DNA from 2 places in the Desulfonatronum lacustre DSM 10312 genome. Region 1 is predicted to be linked to the other one. Evidence: predicted binding sites of a transcription regulator. Region 1 holds the regulator's gene; the other holds the start of a gene.
What was found. The regulator HrcA, encoded in region 1, represses chaperone genes, less so after heat shock. The targets are predictions, from matches to a motif close to TGTTAGCACTCNNNNNNNNNGAGTGCTAACA.

Region 1 (7,191 bases):
ATGAGGTTTAATCCTTGGCTCGTGGGTTGGAACAGGAAGAGGTCTTGGCGGGCTTGGCCTTGGTCGTTCCAGGAGAGGGGGGCCATGCTCCAGTCGAAATCCGAGAACGCGGCCAGGTGGGCGTTCAGGTGGTCCGGGGAGCTGGTCTGGGCGGTTTGGCTGATCCGGGCGGCAAAGCGGATGAAGTCATAGCCCAGGGCCATCCAGAAATCCGGGGTTTGATCAGAAGCGTGCGCGACTTCAGTCAGGGCGCGAGTCGCGGGCGAGGGGTTGTCCGGCCACCAGGCACCGGGCATCGCGGCCAGGCGGAAGTACTGCAATTCCGTGTGCCGAGGGCGTTGCAGCCAGGCTTGGCTCCAGAGTTCCGGGCCCAGGATCAGCAGGCGCGGCTCGTCGTAGTAGAAGAATTGAGGCAGGAGCACCTCGGCGTCGCTCAGGCTGTCCGGGATGAATACGGCCTGGAACGGGGGCCTGGGGAGGACGGCTTCTTCCTGGCGGCCTCGGCGTTGTTGGGCCGGAACACCCAGCAGCGAGGCCACGGCCTCGCCCCACTCTTCATGTTGGCCGGGCTGATAGCTTTGGTGGCCGGTAATTTGACCGCCCATGCGGATAACTTCCCGTGTGAACATCTCTCCCATGTGCTCGCCGAAGCGGTCTTGGGGAAAGAGCACGGCCAAGCTGGAGATGCCCATTTGGCTCAGGGCCAGGTTGGCCAGAGTGCGGACCTGGTCTTGCGGGCCGGCGAAGAACCGCCATGCCTGTTGGCCCTCCGTGGCTTGGCCCATGGTGGGCATGAAAGTGAAAAAACGGCGCTGGGACGAGAGGTTCGTTCCATGCAGCCGGTCCCAGGCGTCACGCTGGATCGGACCGCCGATCATCCGGCATTCCGGGGCCATGGTCGACAAGGTCTCCAGAATGTCCGCGGCTTGGGAATTGGCGATCTCCAAGCGCACCGGATAGCCGTTCTTTTCAAGCGCGGCGCGTCCGGCTTCTGCTCCCCGGACCACCTTCCAACCGGTTTCGGCCAGTGGGCCGTCCAAGGGAAGAAGAAGGCCGACGCAGATACCGGGCGTCCCGAAGTGCTCCTGCAATTCGTCGAGGTCCTCGACGAAAGGCCGGGGATCAGTCCACACACCTTGCTGCAGGAGGCGCTGCATGGCCGCCCAGGTCTCAGGCCATTCTCCCGGACGTTGCCGGGCTTCGCGACGGCGCTGTTCCCAGGCGAACACGGAGTTGGGAAAGGCGGTCGACTCCGCGGATGGGACTCGCTCTACAAGCCGTTGGAGCGACGCATCCGGGATTTCCCTGACGATTTGGACCACGACCCGTTCCAGTTCGGCCTTGGCCTGGGCGTCCGGGGCAGCGGCGTGCAGGTCGGCGAAGAGAAGGGGCAAGGGGGCGTAGTCCCTGTGCTGGCGGTATATTTCCGAGAGTCGGATCCCGGCGGAGGACCGCAAGGACCACGGGGATTCCGGTTGCCGCAGGATCTGAAGCAGATAGTCCTCGGCCTGATCCTCCTTGCCCTGCCCCAGCAGGGCAAGGACCCGGTAATCGTGCCAGAACCACTCCAGGCGCAGTTTCGGGTCCAGCAGGGCCCAGCGGATCAGGGCGTCCTGGGCGCGGACGTAGTCCTGGGTCTGCAGGGAACTGATGGCCAACCGCTCCCAGGCCAGGTCCAGTTGGCGATGATCCAGCGGCTCGGACACCAGGACATCGTAGAGTTGTCGACTGCGTTGGTAGTCCCTGGCCTGCCACGCTGCGTCGGCTTGCAGGAGCAGCCCCTGAACGGTCTCTTCCGCGGGCGGCGGGGCAATGGGGGGCAGGCGTTTTTTCTCAATGCAGCCGCCGGCGAAAAAGACCGGGATGATCAGGAGAAGGATCAGGATTCCGCGTAGAGCAAGTTGGTGAACCATGCAACCGCCTTGAAAAGGAGACTCTGGGGCATCTTGGATATTGGACGAGATAAAGGCAGCGGGCGTCGCGTACAAAAAAAGCCTGACCCGCGTTAACGCGGGTCAGGCTTGAGGTATAGGGATACGGCAAACAGCCTGTCAAGGCGACGGCATCCCGGAGTGCTACTTGACCTCGGTGTAGTCCGCGTCCACGACGTCGTCGTCCTTCTTCGGACCGTCCTGCTGGCCGCCCGGCTGCGCTCCAGGCTGGGGACCGGCTTGGCCGCCCTGTTCTCCACCGCTTTTCTGGGCGTAGAGTTGTTCGGCCAGCTTGTGCGAAGCCTGGGCCAACTCCTCGGAAGCACGGCGGATTTCAGCTTCGTCGTCGCCTTCCATGAGCTTCTTCAGGCTTTCGATCTTGGTTTCGATTTCGCCGCGCAGCACGGAGTCCAACTTGTCGCCCAGGTCGTTGATGGACTTCTCCGTGGCGTAAATCAGAGAGTCAGCGTGGTTGCGGGCTTCGATGAGCTGCTGTTTCTTCTTGTCCTCGTCCGCGTGGGTCTCGGCGTCCCTGACCAGGTTCTGGATTTCGTCCTCGGACAGGCCGCTGGAAGCGGTGATCCGGATGGACTGCTCCTTGCCCGTGCCCAGGTCCTTGGCCGAGACGTTGACGATCCCGTTGGCGTCGATGTCAAAGGCCACCTCCACCTGGGGCATGCCCCGGGGAGCGGGCGGGATGCCGGTCAACTCGAAGCGGCCCAGGGTTTTGTTGTCCCCGGCCATGGGCCGTTCGCCCTGGAGCACGTGAATGGAAACCGAAGGCTGGTTGTCCGCGGCCGTGGTGAAGACCTGGCTCTTGCGGGTCGGGATGGTGGTGTTGCGCTCGATGAGCTTGGTGCAAACTCCTCCCAGGGTTTCGATGCCCAAAGACAGCGGGGTGACGTCCAACAGCAGCACGTCCTTGACGTCCCCGGCCAGAATTCCGCCCTGAATGGCCGCGCCCATGGCCACGACCTCGTCCGGATTCACGCCCTTGTGCGGTTCGCGTCCAAAAAAGTCCTGGACTTTTTTCTGCACCAGGGGCATCCGGGTCATCCCGCCGACCAGGATCACCTCGTCGATGTCCGAGGTCTTCAGTCCGGCGTCGGCCAGGGCCTTTTTGCAGGGCTCAATGGTTCGGTCCACCAGGTCTTCCACCAACTTGTCCAGCTTGGCCCGGGAGAGCTTGATCAGCAGGTGTTTGGGGCCGTTCTGGTCCGCAGTGATGAAGGGCAGGTTGATTTCCGTCTCCATGGAGGTGGAGAGTTCCTTCTTGGCCTTTTCTCCGGCTTCCTTGAGCCGCTGCAGAGCCATGCGGTCCTTGGACAGATCAATTCCGTTGTCCCGCTTGAATTCGCTGACGAGGTAATCGATAACCCGGTGGTCGAAGTCCTCGCCGCCAAGAAAGGTGTCGCCGTTGGTGGCCCGGACTTCAACGACGTTGTCGCCGACTTCCAGAATGGAAATGTCGAAGGTCCCGCCGCCCAGGTCGAACACGGCGACCTTTTCGTTCTTTTTCTTGTCAAAGCCGTAGGCCAGGGAGGCCGCGGTGGGCTCGTTGATGATCCGCTTGACTTCCAGTCCGGCGATCCGTCCGGCGTCCTTGGTGGCCTGGCGCTGGCTGTCGTTGAAGTAGGCCGGAACGGTGATTACGGCCTCGGTCACGGTTTCGCCCAGATAGGCTTCGGCGTCGGACTTCAGCTTCTGCAGGATCATCGCCGAAATTTCCGGAGCGCTGTACTTCTTGCCGTTGATGTCCACGTAGGAATCGCCGTTGCTCCCTTCGACGATCTTGTACGGGCAACTATCCTTCCAGGACGTGATTTCCTTGGCGTCGAAACGACGGCCCATCAGTCGCTTGATGGCGAATACGGTCTTTTCCGGGTTGGTGACGGCTTGGCGCTTGGCAATCTCACCGACCAGCCGTTCCTTGTCGGTGAAGGCCACGATGGACGGAGTGGTTCGTCCGCCTTCGGGGTTGGTGATGCATTTGGGCTCCTTGCCCTCCATCACATAGACGCAACTATTCGTCGTTCCCAGATCGATACCGATGATTTTTCCCATGTTTTTGATTCCTCCTGAACGCAATGGATATTTTTCGATCAAGTTAAGGTTGATTGTCCGCTTGTAAAGGGGCGGATGAAAAAATTATACGGCGCACTCCATACTGACCAGCACTTTGGCCGGACGGAGCAGCCGTCCTTTGAGGCGATAGCCTTTTTGAACCACGTGGCAGACCTTGCCGGGCTCAAAGTCCGGATGCGGCTGCTGGGCCAAGGCTTCGTGCCAATTGGGGTCGAAGTCCTCGCCGGATTGGCCCAGAGGCTCCAATTCGTGGCGGGCGAGAATGTCCAGAAACAGTTTGCGGGTCATTTCCACCCCGCTGAGCAGCTCCTTGCTCGTGCCGGTCTTTCCGCCGTGCTCCAGGGCCAGGTCCAGGTTGTCCAGGATCGGCAACAGGTCTTCCAGCACGGATTCCGTGGCGAATTTGCAAAAGTCGTCCTTTTCCCGTTGCAAGCGCTTCTTCAGGTTTTCAGTGTCCGCGGCCATGCGCAGTTTTTCATCCTGGACCTGGGCCAAAAGTCGACAGTTGGGACAGACTTTTTCCTCGCACAGCCGGGTCAGCTGCTCCTCATCGATCATATCGGCAGTCATTTTCGGCGTTCCGGTCTCCTCCGATCCGTTCGCGACATCCTCGACATCGATGTTCTCGCCCACGGTATGGTCCGCCCGATGTGCCGCCTCGGCATAGGGATTATTCTTTTGAGACATGTTCTCCTCCTTGCGTATCTAGGACCCTTTATATCTAGGGCCCTTTAAAAACGATTTCTCAAGAGCTGGCTGATCACCTGGGCCGTGAATTCGACCAGAGGGACAACCTTGGCGTAGTCCATGCGGATCGGGCCGATGATGCCCACCACTCCCAGGGGGTCGTCCTGTCCCAGGTAGGGAGAGGAAATCAGCGTGAATTCCTGCAAGCCTTCCTGATCGTCTTCGCGCCCGAAGATGATGGAAATACCATCGGGCTTGGCCACCTTGTCCAACAGTTCCAGCAGTTGGGTGCGTTCCTCCAGCATGCGCAGTAGTTCCTGAAGCTTGGCCGGGTTGGCGAACTCCGGGTGGGTAAAGAAGTTCACCGTGCCCTCGACATAGACTTCCCGCTCGTTTCCGCCGGAGAACACCTGCTGGGCCAGGACCAGGGCCTGTTGACTGACGGCCTGATACTCACGCTGGACCGCGTCCATTTCCTGGAGCAGCTTGGTCCGGACCTGGGCCAGGGTCCGGCCTTGGAACAACTGATTCAGATAATTGCTGTACGTGACCAGATCGTCCGTGCCCAACTCGGGCTCCACGGAGACGATCTTGTTGCGGACGATGCCGCCCTCCACCACCAGAATGGCCATGGCCAGGCCGGGCTTGAGCAGGATGAAGTCGATGTGCTTGAAGCCGATGTTCGTGGCCTTGGGCGCCAGGACCATGCTCACCTGCCGGGTGTAGGCCGACAGGAGCCGGGAGGCGTTGCGCAGCAGTTCGGAGACATCCCGCCTGTCGTCGCCCATGTGCTCGGTGAGCTGGGTCCGTTCCTCCGGGGTGAGCGGGTGATATTTCAATAGGGTGTCCACGTAAAAGCGGAAGCCATGCGCCGAGGGTATCCGTCCGGCCGAGGTGTGAGGCTGTTCCAGATAGCCCTTGTCCGTCAGGTCGGCCATGATGTTGCGGATGCTGGCCGGGCTGAGGTTCAGATTGGATTTTTTGGCGATGGTCCGGGACCCCACGGGCGCGGCCGTCTGGATGTAATCCTCGATGAGCGTCGTCAAAACGCCGATTTCGCGTGGCTGAAGTTCCATGGTGGTATCCTGTCTAGCACTCGATAAGAGAGAGTGCTAGACCCCATAAATATGCCGGAAGGTTCTGTCAAGGAAGGAGGGGGCGATACTCACCCGCTATCTGAATCGGTATCGAAAACGAAATCGTGATCGAAATCGAACCTTATGTCCAAGAAGATTTCGTAATCACGGAGTGATGCACAGCATTCTTAATTCCAGGTTCAATTCCGATTTCGGTAGCGATTTCGATTTCGAGGGCATGGCCCGATGCAGGCGTGAAACACCGCTCCATTACCTGCATCAGCAGACGTGGCAGAACACATATTCCCGCAGCCCGTGCAGCCAGGGGCGGGGCTTGACACCGGTAAGCGCGGTGAAGGATTCGCTGTTCAGTACGGAATAGGCCGGGCGGTGGGCTTTTTGCGGATATTGGTCCGAGGTGATGGGGTGGACGTCGCATTGCAGGCCCATGGCTTGCACGGCGGAAGCGGCCAGTTCGCACCAGGAGGCGCAACCGCCGTTCACGAGATGAAATATCCCGGTCCCCCCGGCTTTGAGCAATTCCACGGAATATTCGGCCAGGTCCGGGGTGTAGGTCGGAGAGCCGATCTGATCGTGGACCACGTTCAAGGAGGCGCGCTGGGAGGCAAGGGTGAGAATCTTGCTCACGAAGTTGGTCCGTCCCGGTCCGAAGAGCCAAGCCGTGCGGACGATGCTCAATCGGTCCAGAGCCAGTTCCCGCAGCGCGTTCTCTCCGGCCAGTTTGGTCTTGCCGTAGATGCACAGCGGATTGACGGCGTCGTCGGGCCGGTAAGGCTCGCAGCCCTGGCCGTCGAAGACAAAGTCCGTGCTGTAATGTACCAACTGGATGCCGCGCTGCTTGGCCAAGCGACCGAGCTTGACGGGCAGGAGTTTGTTCACCTGCATGGCCAGTTCCGGCTCGTCCTCGGCCAAGTCCACCTGGGTGTAGGCCACGGTGTTGCAGATCACGTCCGGCTCGTGGCGGTCCAAAAAAGCGGCGAGTTGATCCGTGTCGAAGAGATCTACGTCTTCCCGGCCCACGGGCAGCGCGGTCCAGCCCGCCTTGGTCAGGGCGGCGCAGAGGGACTGGCCCAAGAGGCCGGTCTTGCCGCCCAGGACCATGACGTTTTGGGGTGTCCGCCGCGTCGTGGAATCGGTTTGCCCGCTCATCGCCGCTCTCCGTACCAGGCGTCCATGAAGTCGCGGTAGCTGCCGTCCTGGACCCGGCGCAGCCATTCCCGGTTGTCCTCATACCATTGGATGGTTTCCCGAAGCCCTTGGTCAAAGGTGACGGATGGGGCAAATCCCAGCTCCCGGCCGGCCAGGGCGAAGTCCATGGCGTAGCGTCGGTCGTGGCCGGGGCGGTCCTGAACAGAGCGAATCAAGGAGTGGGGCTTGCCCAGCAGGTCCAG
Region 2 (7,191 bases), 950 kb from region 1:
ACAGCAATTGATGTTTTTGTCCGAAGAGAGCGAAATTCAACTGGACCGGGAGAATTCCCCACATCAGTTTTCCGCGGATTACGGCGCGGTGCAGGATCAGCGCTTGAACCAGTATCTGGCCACGGTGGGACAGAGCATGACCGGAAACACCCATCGGGCGCACATGCCATACTCGTTTCGCTGTGTGAACGCCACCTACGTCAATGCCTATGTGTTTCCCGCCGGCAGCGTGGCCACGACCCGCGGGATCATGCTGGAAATGAAAGACGAGGGCGAGTTGGCCGGGTTGCTGGGACACGAACTGGGGCACGTCAATGCCCGGCATACGGCTTCGCGGATGTCCGTGGGCATTTTGACGAGTCTGGTGTTGATGGGAGCCTCAATGGCTTTGGCGTCCCAGGATGAAACTCTGGGTGCCATTGCCGCGGGCCTGGGCGGGGTTGCCGCCGGAGCCTTGCTGGCTCACTACAGCCGAAGCGATGAGCGTCAGGCCGACGACCTGGGCATGGAGTACATGACCAAATCCGGCTATAGCCCGGAAGGTATGGTCGGGCTGATGGACGTGCTGCGCCGGATGCAAAAGAATAAACCGTCGGCCATTGAGATGATGTTTTCGACCCATCCCATGAGTGAAGAGCGCTATCAAACCGCGGTTCAGAACTCCAGTACCACGTACACATCAGCCCGGGAGTACCCCGTGTACCGGGAGCGCTACATGGACCACACCGCCGGCCTGCGCAAAATCAAGGGGGCCATCGAAAAGATGCAGGAAGGCGAGAAGCAGATGAACCAGGAGCAGTTTCCCAAGGCGGAAACAGCTTTGAGCGACGCCCTAAAACAGGCGCCGGAGGATTATGCGGGGTTGGTGCTGATGTCCAAGTGTCAATTGGCCCTGGAACAGCCCAAGCGAGCTGAATTTTTCGCGGAAAAGGCCAGGCGGGTCTATCCGGCCGAGGCCCAGGCCCAGCATTTGAGCGGCGTGGCCAAGCTGAACCTGAAGCAGTTTGATGCTGCGTATGCGCAATTCGACCGTTATGAGAAGATGCTTCCCGGCAACCCCAACACGGTCTTTTTGAAAGGGGTTACCTCGGAGAGCATGGGAAGGAAAGGCCGCGCCGCGGAGGAATACCAACGCTTCCTAGGCAGTGTGAACACCGGGGACAAGGCCCAATACGCTTATGGTCGGCTGGTGGAATGGGGCTACGTCTCTCCACCGGCACAGCAGCAATAGATCGCAGTTTCTTTCTCGTTTTCAGCCAAATTTCAGTTGCAAGGCCTCTTGCCGGTCAAAAGCAGGGTTGCAGGAAGTCAAGCTGGGCGAAAGCAGCCTGAGCCCCCTGAATGAATAGCCCCCGCGATCACACGGCGCATAGCAGACAGGGCAGAGCTTCGCGGGGCATCCTTATGGGGCGGTTTCCGAAAAATACGTTCCTCTTTTTTGTCCACCGTTGCCTCTGGAAGAGGGACGGGGCTTCAGAATTTCTTCGCGGCCGCTTGCACTGCGACCTGCCGCCGTTTGATGAGACAGGTCGCGTTTTCATCAGATAGCAGGCCGGTTTATCAAAACCGGCATCATTCTACTCCACCACCACCCCGGCGTAGCCCACCACCTGGGAAAAGTCCCCGGTCGCGTCGCCGGAGGTGGCGTAGGCGATCAGGCGGGCCTGGGTCGCTCCAAGTGCGTTGGCCGCGGCCAGCCCCAGGGTCATGGGCAGCATCCCGCACATGGAGATCCGCTGATCGCGCACTGTGGCGTAGAGCTTTTCCGGGTCGCGTTCCAGGGCGGCTTGCAGGGCCAGGCCGTCCAGTTCCTTGGCCCGCTGGGCGGAAACGAAGTGACTCATGTCCGAACTGACGAGGATCAGTACTGGTTTGGGCCACTTTGCGAGCACCTCGGCCAGTTCCTGAGCCGTGCGCAACAACACGTCCAGGCGCGGTTCGGCCACGGCCAGCGGGACGATCCTCGTTTGGGGTTGGACGGCCCAGAGAAAAGGCAGGAGGACCTCCAGGGAGTGCTCCTGGAGATGGGCCTGGTGGTCCGCTTGAATTGCGGGAGCAGCCTCCAGGATGTGTCCGGCCAGCCTTTCGTCCACGTCCAGGTGCGCGCCGGGCAGCAGCCAGCGACCATCGGGCCACAAGGCCAAGGGCTGTCCGAGTCCGGTATGGTTCGGGCCCAGCAGGAGCACGGTTTCCGTCGGGATCACTTCAGACAGGGTCTTGCCGGCCACGGACCCGGAGTACGCGTATCCGGCGTGGGGCAACATGGCCAGCAGGGCTTTGCGCGGCGTGGATTCCGGAGGGAGATGGCTGCGGACTTCCGCCTCCCAGGCCTGTCTGGTGCCGGGATAAAACCGCCCGGCGACAACGGGGTTGCGGTCCATGACGATTCCTCCGATCAAGATTTAGGATGGCGGGTTCAGAGCGGTTGAAAAACACCAAGACAGTCGGGCAGCAAGGCCCAAATCCTACGCCAAAACCCCAACGCTGCCCAGGCGTGACGGTGAAGAATTTTGCTGCATTTTTATCAAGATGACGCATTCAATAGCTTAAATTTAAATTATTTGGATATCATCTTTAAATTCAACCTTTAACTTCTAATTCAATACAAATAGCCCATAATCTTGATATTCAGCTCAAAAACAGGCTTGCCTTTCCTGAGCATCTCATGAATAAGTCGCCTTGCTAGCACTCACCGTCTTCGAGTGCTAGCAAAACAAACCAATTCGGAGGAGAAAAAAATGAAACTGAAGCCATTGAATGATCGTGTTCTGGTAAAGCGGCTCGAGGGCGAGGAAGTGACCAAGGGAGGGATCATCATCCCTGATTCCGCCAAGGAAAAGCCGATGAAGGGCGAAGTGGTCGCCGTGGGCCCCGGCAAGGTGGGCGACGACGGCAAGCGCGCCGAGATGGCCGTGGCCGCCGGAAACAAGGTGCTCTTCAACAAGTACGCCGGCACCGAGATGAAGGTCGACGGCGAAGAGTTCCTGGTGATGCGCGAGGACGACATCCTGGCCATCATTGAAGACTAGGCCTTTCGCATCGCGATTCGACCAGGCACATCAACGACACCAACGAATTTTAGGACGCAAGGAGAATAACCATGGCTGCTAAAGAACTGCTTTTTGACACCAAGGCGCGTGAACGACTGAAGAAAGGCATAGACACCCTGGCCAACGCCGTAAAGGTAACTCTGGGACCCAAGGGCCGCAACGTGGTCATCGAGAAATCTTTCGGTTCCCCGATCATCACCAAGGACGGCGTAACCGTTGCCAAGGAAATCGAGCTGACCGACAAGTTCGAGAACATGGGCGCCCAGATGGTCAAGGAAGTGGCCAGCAAGACCAGCGACGTGGCCGGCGACGGCACCACCACCGCTACCATCCTGGCCCAGGCCATCTACACCGACGGCGTGAAGCTGGTAACCGCCGGCCGTAACCCCATGGCCATCAAGCGCGGCATCGACAAGGCCGTGGAGGCCGTGACGGCTGATCTGGTCAACCAGACCAAGCCCACCCGCGACCAGAAGGAAATCGCCCAGGTCGGCACCATTTCCGCCAACAACGACCCGACCATCGGCAATATTATCGCCGAGGCCATGAACAAGGTCGGCAAGGAAGGCGTGATCACCGTTGAGGAAGCCAAGGGCCTGGAGACCACCCTGGAAGTGGTGGAGGGCATGCAGTTCGACCGCGGCTACCTCTCCCCCTACTTTGTGACCGATCCGGAAAAGATGCTTTGCGAATTGGACGAGCCGCTGATCCTGATCTGCGAAAAGAAGATCTCCAGCATGAAGGACATGCTGCCCGTTCTGGAGCAGGTGGCCAAGATGTCCAAGCCCCTGTTGATCATCTCCGAGGACGTGGAAGGCGAAGCCCTGGCCACCCTGGTGGTGAACAAGCTGCGCGGCACCCTGCAGGTTTCCGCGGTCAAGGCCCCCGGCTTCGGTGAGCGCCGCAAGGCCATGCTCCAGGATATCGCCATCCTGACCGGCGGTCAGATGGTTTCCGAAGACCTGGGCATCAAGTTGGAGAACATCTCCCTGAACGACCTGGGCAAGGCCAAGCGCATCGTGATCAACAAGGAAAACACCACGATCATCGACGGTGCCGGCGATCCTGAGCAGATCAAGGCCCGGGTGCGCCAGATCCGCAGCGAAATCGAAGAGACCACCTCCGATTACGACCGTGAAAAGCTGCAAGAGCGGCTGGCCAAGATCGTCGGCGGCGTGGCCGTGATCAACGTGGGCGCGGCCACCGAAACCGAGATGAAGGAAAAGAAGGCCCGGGTCGAGGACGCCCTGAACGCCACCCGTGCCGCGGTTGAGGAAGGCATCGTGCCCGGCGGCGGCGTGGCCCTGGTTCGTGCCGTGAAGAGCCTGGATGCCATCAAGACCGTGGACGACGACGAGGCCGCCGGTGTGGCCCTGGTCCGTCGGGCCATTGAGGAGCCGCTGCGGATGATCTCCGCCAATGCCGGCTTCGAAGGCTCCATCGTGGTGGAGAAGGTTAAGGACGGCAAGGACGGCTTCGGCTTCAACGCCGCCACCGGCGTCTACGAAGACCTGATCGCCGCCGGCGTCATTGATCCCAAAAAGGTGACCCGCATTGCGCTGCAGAACGCCGCTTCCGTGGCTGGCCTGCTGCTGACCACCGAATGCGCCGTGGCCGAAAAGCCTGAGCCCAAGAAGGACATGCCCATGCCCGGCGGCGGAATGGGTGGAATGGGTGGAATGGGCGGAATGTACTAAACGCCTGTCCACGAGAACGGACACTGCTTCTCAGCAAAAGGCCGGACATTTTTGTCCGGCCTTTTGTTTTTGGTGCGACAAGCAGGTCTTGCGCGCTTGCGCGAATTGCCGGGTTTGCTTTAACACGGTTTCAGGGCAAGGGTATGCGCGGGTCTAGTTGCCTGGTTTTCGAGAACGACATGAATCGTATGGGCAAGGGGTGGTCGGATGAAACGGTGTTTTGAAGATCTCTGCGGAACCATGGATCGGCTGGGGGTGCCCCGGGAGTCCAAATGGCGCGGCTTGATACTGTATATGCGCAGCATCAGGGACTACGATTTTTTGACCCCGACACAACGCGAGCGAACCCAGGAACTGGTCATGGAGGTGCTGCGCAAGAAGGACTTTTCCGATGAAGCCTTCCGCAGACTGGTCCGGGACAACGAGGGGATCATCAACGACCAGTGGCGGGAAAGACTGACCGAGGCCCTGCAGGATACCGCGCAGTTGATCAAACAATTTCAAGATCTGTTGGCGCATAGGAAAAACGACGTCCAGGAATTGAGCGCGATGACCCTGGAAACCATTCAGCGCGAACAACCCCTGGACGAAATGGTGCGTGGTATTCAGGGCGGCTTTCAGAAGATCGAGGGCCTGTTGCAACAGGATTTGGAAACCATCGTCTCCATGGGACTGACCGACGATTTGACCAAGCTGAACAACCGTCGGGCCCTGGACGCCTTTCTGAGCCGGGCCATTACCGAGGCCGTGGCTTCCGGAAAACCCTTGTCCCTTATTTTCATGGACATCGATCACTTCAAGAAATTTAACGACGACTACGGCCATCTGGTGGGGGATCAAGCCCTGGTCACGGTGGCCGCGATGATCCGATCCTTCGTCGAGTTCCAGGCCAAATTGAATTCGCGCGAATTTTTTCCGGCCCGTTTCGGAGGAGAAGAGTTCGCCCTGGTTCTGCCCGAGATTTCCGGGGAGGAGGCCGTGGCGCTGGCGGAGACGATCCGCAAGAAGATCGAGAACTACAATTTTCTGGTTCGCGACGCCGATGGCGAGGTGCTCTCGGCTGGAATCAAGATCACCATCAGCGCCGGAGTCGCGGAACTGCATGCCGGGTGCGGGCTGTGCCCAGGTATTTCCTCCCTGCTCGACGTCGCGGACAAGGCTTTGTATCAGGCCAAAAGCAGCGGCAGGAACAGGGTCGAGTTGTACTCGAAGGACTAGGCCGGAAAAGAACTCTCCCCTACACCACCGACGTCGGCAGGGCGGCCATGATCCGTTGGACCAAGTGCTCCAGCCCCTCGCCGGACGCCACGGAGATCCCTACGCCTTCCGGAAAAAGTCGGCCAAGTTCAAGCCGATCTTCCGCGGCGAGCAGGTCGAGTTTGTTGAGCACCAGCAAAGCCGGAATTTCGTGCAGCCCCATGTCCGTCAAAATGACACGGACGTCCCTGACCTGGCGCTCCAGCTCCGGATGAGAGGCGTCGGCCACGTGCAGAAACAGGTCCGCCTCGTCCAACTCTTCCAACGTGGCCCGGAAGGCCTCCTTGAGTTCCGGCGGCAGACGGCGGATGAACCCCACGGTATCCGTGAGAATTACTTCCCGGTGTTCCGGAAAACGGACCCGGCGGCTTGTTGGGTCCAGGGTGGCGAAGAGCTTGTTTTCGGCCAGCACCTCGCTGGACGTCAGCACGTTCAACAAGCTGGACTTGCCCGTGTTGGTATAACCGACCATGGCCACGACGGGCAGCCCCACCTTTTGCCGCCTGGTCCGGGTGGCTTCCCTCCGGCGGCGAAGCACATCCAATTCCTGCTTGATTTTGGCGATCCGCTGGCGGACCTTGCGCCGATCCAACTCCAGCTTCGTCTCCCCCGGTCCTCGTCCCCCGATCCCTCCGGCCAAACGGCTCATGGCCCTGTCCTGCCGGACCAGCCTCGGCATGGCATAGCGCAACTGGGCCATCTCCACTTGCAGTTTTCCGGCCCTGGTCTTGGCGTGCTGGGCGAAAATGTCCAGAATCAGCTGGGTCCGGTCCAGAACCTTGCGCTCGCTGAGCTGGGTCAGGTTGCGGATCTGGGTGGGACTTAAATCCTGATCGAAAAGCAGCAGACCGGCATTGGCCCGCAGGGCTTGAACCTCCAGTTCAGCCAGCTTGCCCTTGCCCAGAATGTGCTTGGGATTTTGGCGCGTCACCCGCTGGATCACCAGGCCGACCACGTTGATTCCGGCGGTCCGGGCCAGTTCCGTCAGTTCCTGGAGGTTGCGCTCCTGCTCGGCCCGGGAGAGCGTGTCCACGCTGACCAGCAGGGCCCGGTCCCCGGGCCGTCCGGCGTCCGGGGAGGCGTCCTGGGCGGCGATGGTCCTTCCCAGTTCCTCTTCAATGGCTTCGGTTTGCTCCACGAAATCGACGTGCACCTGGTCCCAGGAGACGGGTTTGGAAACGCGGTAC

Region 2: the regulator HrcA is predicted to act here: its motif matches at 2,681-2,711, upstream of groES (co-chaperone GroES).

Annotation. Positions count from the first base shown of each region.
Region 1 is NZ_KI912608.1:3,383,513-3,390,703, forward strand. Features, by position in the region: gene DESLA_RS0115955 (penicillin-binding protein activator) at 1-1,913, opposite strand, end outside; gene dnaK (molecular chaperone DnaK) at 2,076-3,995, opposite strand; gene grpE (nucleotide exchange factor GrpE) at 4,080-4,703, opposite strand; gene hrcA (heat-inducible transcriptional repressor HrcA) at 4,748-5,779, opposite strand; gene rfbD (dTDP-4-dehydrorhamnose reductase) at 6,059-6,949, opposite strand; gene rfbB (dTDP-glucose 4,6-dehydratase) at 6,946-7,191, opposite strand, start outside.
Region 2 is NZ_KI912608.1:2,432,945-2,440,135, forward strand. Features, by position in the region: gene DESLA_RS0111485 (M48 family metalloprotease) at 1-1,231, shown strand, start outside; gene amrB (AmmeMemoRadiSam system protein B) at 1,578-2,381, opposite strand; gene groES (co-chaperone GroES) at 2,739-3,029, shown strand; gene groL (chaperonin GroEL) at 3,101-4,747, shown strand; gene DESLA_RS0111505 (GGDEF domain-containing protein) at 4,955-5,965, shown strand; gene hflX (GTPase HflX) at 5,985-7,191, opposite strand, start outside.